2 regions of the Psychrobacillus sp. FSL H8-0487 genome follow, and region 2 is predicted to be linked to the other one. Evidence: riboswitches for the same ligand, from Rfam matches in the RefSeq annotation. Region 2 holds a riboswitch; the other holds the start of a gene.
The links. Region 2 has a riboswitch for S-adenosylmethionine ahead of MHI47_RS18005 (acyl-CoA dehydrogenase family protein). Riboswitches for the same ligand answer to the same signal wherever they lie in the genome.

Region 1 (2,211 bases), 920 kb from region 2:
CCCCAATCGATTTTGTCTTTAGAAATAGCTTCATCTACTATATACTTATCTTGGGGAGAACGGCCAGTATATTTTCCTGTTTCAGCTTTAACTGCACCAGTAGAAGTTAGTACTGCTTCTCCTCTTGTTGTAGCTTTTTCCACAAGTTGTGGCACTGACAATTGGCTGCTAACGTTATTTCCTGCTAACAATGCTTTCAGTTCACTCACTGTTTCGATTGAATTCATTTTGAATATACCATCCTTTTTTTATATTTCCTCTTCAAAAGAGGAAGTTTTCTAGATATGTGAATTAGTATAACACATTAGGTTCATTAGTCTATACTATTCACTTTTAATTTTTTCTTTTGTGTATAAAATACAAACAAAAATAGTTGACATCTTATACATACTTACGTATGATGATAAATTGAACGGATACTCTTATCCCGAGCTGGTGGAGGGGTCAGGCCCTATGAAACCCGGCAACCTGTAGTATTTTCATTATTACAAAGGTGCCAAACCTGAGACAAGGTGAAATTCCTTGATTGATAAGAGTGAAAGGTGCTTATGATACTAATACCTTTCCTCATGTATATTTACGTGAGTGAGAGGTTTTTTTATTGAACATCGCCCTTTATCCTTGTGTGCCAAGTCCGAAACGGCTTCAAGTTAACTTCAATGCATTTAACTTACATGTACTATTATGTGAAGAAAATGCATGAAACATTTTGAATGGCTTGACATGGGAATGAGTACCGTATCAATTCTTGAGAGAAATCTCGCGGGATATAGGAGGAACAATCTATGACACAACGTCGATTATTTACGTCAGAATCAGTGACAGAGGGACATCCAGATAAAATTTGTGATCAAATCTCTGATGCAATTCTAGATGCAATTCTAGCAGAAGACCCAAATGCTCGTGTAGCTTGTGAAACGAGTGTAACAACAGGGTTAGTATTAGTTGCTGGAGAAATTACTACATCTACTTATGTAGATATTCCAAAAGTAGTTCGTTCTACTATTAAAGAAATTGGTTATACACGTGCGAAGTATGGTTTTGACTCAGAAACTTCTGCTGTGCTAACTTCTATTGATGAACAATCACCTGACATTGCGCAGGGTGTAGATCAAGCGTTAGAAGCAAGAGAAGGATCTATGAGCGATTCTGATATAGATGCAATTGGAGCAGGAGATCAAGGCTTAATGTTTGGTTATGCTTGTAATGAAACTCCAGAGCTTATGCCTTTACCAATTAGTTTAGCGCATAAACTAGCTCATCGATTGGCACAAGTCCGTAAAGATGAAACTTTAGATTATCTTCGTCCAGATGGGAAAACACAAGTAACTGTAGAGTATGATGAGAACAATAATCCGGTTCATATCGATACAATAGTTATATCTACTCAACACCATCCGGAAATTACGTTAGAACAAATTCAAAAAGATATTAAAGAAGTAGTGATCAATCCGATTGTTCCTACAAATTTAATAGATGAAAATACAAAATACTTTATCAATCCAACTGGACGCTTTGTAATTGGTGGACCACAAGGAGATGCTGGTTTAACAGGACGTAAAATTATCGTAGATACTTACGGTGGATACGCTCGTCATGGTGGGGGAGCATTCTCTGGTAAAGATCCAACAAAAGTAGACCGTTCTGCTGCATACGCTGCACGCTATGTTGCTAAAAATATTGTTGCCGCTGGTCTTGCTGATCGTTGTGAAGTACAACTTGCTTATGCAATTGGTGTAGCTAAACCTGTTTCCATTGCTGTAGAAACTTTTGGTACTGGAAAAGTAGAAGAAGTGAAATTAGTTTCATATATTCGTGAACTATTCGACCTTCGTCCAGCAGGAATTATTAAAATGCTAGATCTACGCCGTCCAATATACAAACAAACTGCTGCTTATGGTCACTTTGGTCGTACAGACATTGATGTGCCATGGGAAAAAACAGATAAAGCTGCACAATTAAAACAAATGGCTGGATTATAATAGTATGAACAAAAAAGGCTTTCCTATAAGGGAAAGCCTTTTTTCATGGGGAATATAATAAGAATCGATCAATGGGTGCTGATAATCGATCGATTGAGTCATAAAATCGATCAATGAAAGTTATTAATCGATCAATCAAGACAAATAATCACTAACAAATGTTATTTTTGAAGGGATTTATAGTATTGTCCTTTTTCTACATATTCTCGGATAATTCTTTGGACATCGG
Region 2 (2,211 bases):
AATTGTCACGGAGGCTAACCCTAATGCAGCCAATTTAAAGTACTTATTCATATCTAATCTCCTCATTTCACTATTTTTTATTGTTATCTTCCTCTAACGCAGTCAGTGCAAGTTTTTTTATCGTCATATCATCCATAGGGGGATTATGGAGTCCTGCTCGAACATCGCGGTAATAACGTTGCAATGGGTTTGTTCTTTGTAAGCTTTTGGCACCAACTAATCGCATCGCTTTGTCGACAATAGTGATTGCTGAATTAGTAACGATATGCTTTGCCACGCTTACTTCGTTGGTTAGAAGTTCTTTTGTAGATTCATTGTCATAAGAGGACGCAACTCCGTAAATGACGAGTCTAGCCTTCGTAAGCTCTAAATCTATTTCACCTAGTAGCTGCTGCACGTTTGGTAGCTGTGCAATAGAGCCATTCAAGCTATTGGGTGAATGGGTATTAGCAAAGTGGACTGCATAGTCTCTTGCAGCCTGTGCAATTCCAAGATAAGTTGCAGGTATATGAAGCAGCCAACCATTGATCTTCCCGCCACTAGCGAATTCAGGAAGCTCTACTAAATTGGATTTATGAACGGTTACATTGCTTAGTACTAAATCATTGCTGCTAGTTCCACGCATGGAAACTACATCCCACGTTTCCTCAATGGAAAGCCCCTCCGTATCACGAGGTATAAGGAAAAAACCAATTCTTTCTTCTTCCTTAATCCAAGCAGATGTTAAAAAGTAGGATAGTACGGGGGAAGCGGTTGTGAATATTTTACGTCCGTTTAGTACCCAAGAATCTCCCTTTTTAATAGCGGTAGTACCAGGTCTGCCACCTCGTGTTGGACTACCTGTTTGTGCTTCACTGACGGAACGATTTATGAGTGCACCATTTAATACTTCTGTAGCGAAAAAGTCTAATCTTTCCTGTGTCCATAATTTTTTTTCGTATAGTTCGCCTACTACGCCTAAACTCCACCCTACCGATAAGGCAGTATTTGCATCAAAGCTAGCAAGAATTTCCTGTGAAAGAACCATATCGTAGACAGAAAAACCTTTGCCCCCATACGATTCCGGTAGAGTTAGACTTGCATAACCTAGTTTCAATAAATCCTCCACATTTTCTTTTGGGAAAATAGAATTCTCGTCTATATCTGCTGATTTGCTTTTAAATTTGTCTTCTAATTCTTCCAAACGATTAATCCATTGCTGCTGTTTTTCTGTTTTGATGTATAAATTTATCACAGTTGCTATCTCCTTTAATTTAAATTATTCCGATTAGTTAAGTGGGTATTAAGAGGAAATAAAAAACCCATCTCAAAATGAGAAGAGTAAGTGGTTAAATAAATACTTATCTCTCAATTTCTTGCTGGAAGTAGCACCATACCATAGCTTTGGCGGTTGCTGAAGCATCATCGGACCAGTCCCTTCGCTTCTCTTAATAAGTAGTATGTAGTTGTTTAAATAATCTTACTACTTCATCTAGGTGAAGTCAATAGTAATTCATATTGCTTTAATAGGATTTAAATATGTAATTGAATTTATAGGTTTTTTAGAAAGTCATCCTGGGTATTAACAATAGGGAAGAGATAATTAGAGGAGGAATTTGTTTGGATAAGAAAGTAGCTGGAAATAGTAAAAATGAACAATTAGAAGAATTTCGAGTGGACGATCAAGGACAAGCAATGACTACAAATCAAGGACTTAAAGTTTCGGAGGATGAGTTTTCCCTTAAAGCAGGAGAACGAGGCCCTACTTTAATGGAAGACTTCCATTTTCGTGAAAAAATGACTCATTTTGATCATGAACGTATACCAGAAAGAGTAGTACATGCTAGAGGTTATGCGGCTCATGGGGAGTTTGAGGTATATGAATCTGCAAGTGAATTTACAAAAGCGAAGTTCTTGCAAACACCGGGTAAAAAGACTCCTGTATTCGTGAGGTTCTCCACTGTGGCAGGATCACGTGGTTCTGGAGAGTTAGCACGCGATGCTCGTGGCTTTGCAACGAAATTTTATACGGAAGAAGGAAATTATGATTTAGTAGCAAATAATATTCCTGTCTTTTTCATACAAGATGCTATTAAATTTCCAGACCTAGTACATGCTTTAAAACCAGAGCCCCATAATGAAATTCCACAAGCGGCTAGTGCTCATGATACATTTTGGGATTTTGTTGCCAACAATCAGGAGTCAGCACATATGGTCATGTGGACAATGTCT

Region 1: another riboswitch for S-adenosylmethionine. It lies ahead of metK (methionine adenosyltransferase); the one in region 2 lies ahead of MHI47_RS18005 (acyl-CoA dehydrogenase family protein).

What each region holds. Positions count from the first base shown of each region.
Region 1 is NZ_JBBOZA010000001.1:2,610,159-2,612,369, reverse strand. It holds gene pckA (phosphoenolpyruvate carboxykinase (ATP)) at 1-227, opposite strand, end outside; SAM riboswitch class I at 420-536, shown strand; gene metK (methionine adenosyltransferase) at 786-1,982, shown strand; gene MHI47_RS13275 (gamma carbonic anhydrase) at 2,144-2,211, opposite strand, start outside.
Region 2 is NZ_JBBOZA010000001.1:3,534,178-3,536,388, reverse strand. It holds gene MHI47_RS18010 (transporter substrate-binding domain-containing protein) at 1-51, opposite strand, end outside; gene MHI47_RS18005 (acyl-CoA dehydrogenase family protein) at 71-1,234, opposite strand; SAM riboswitch class I at 1,338-1,437, opposite strand; gene MHI47_RS18000 (catalase) at 1,600-2,211, shown strand, end outside.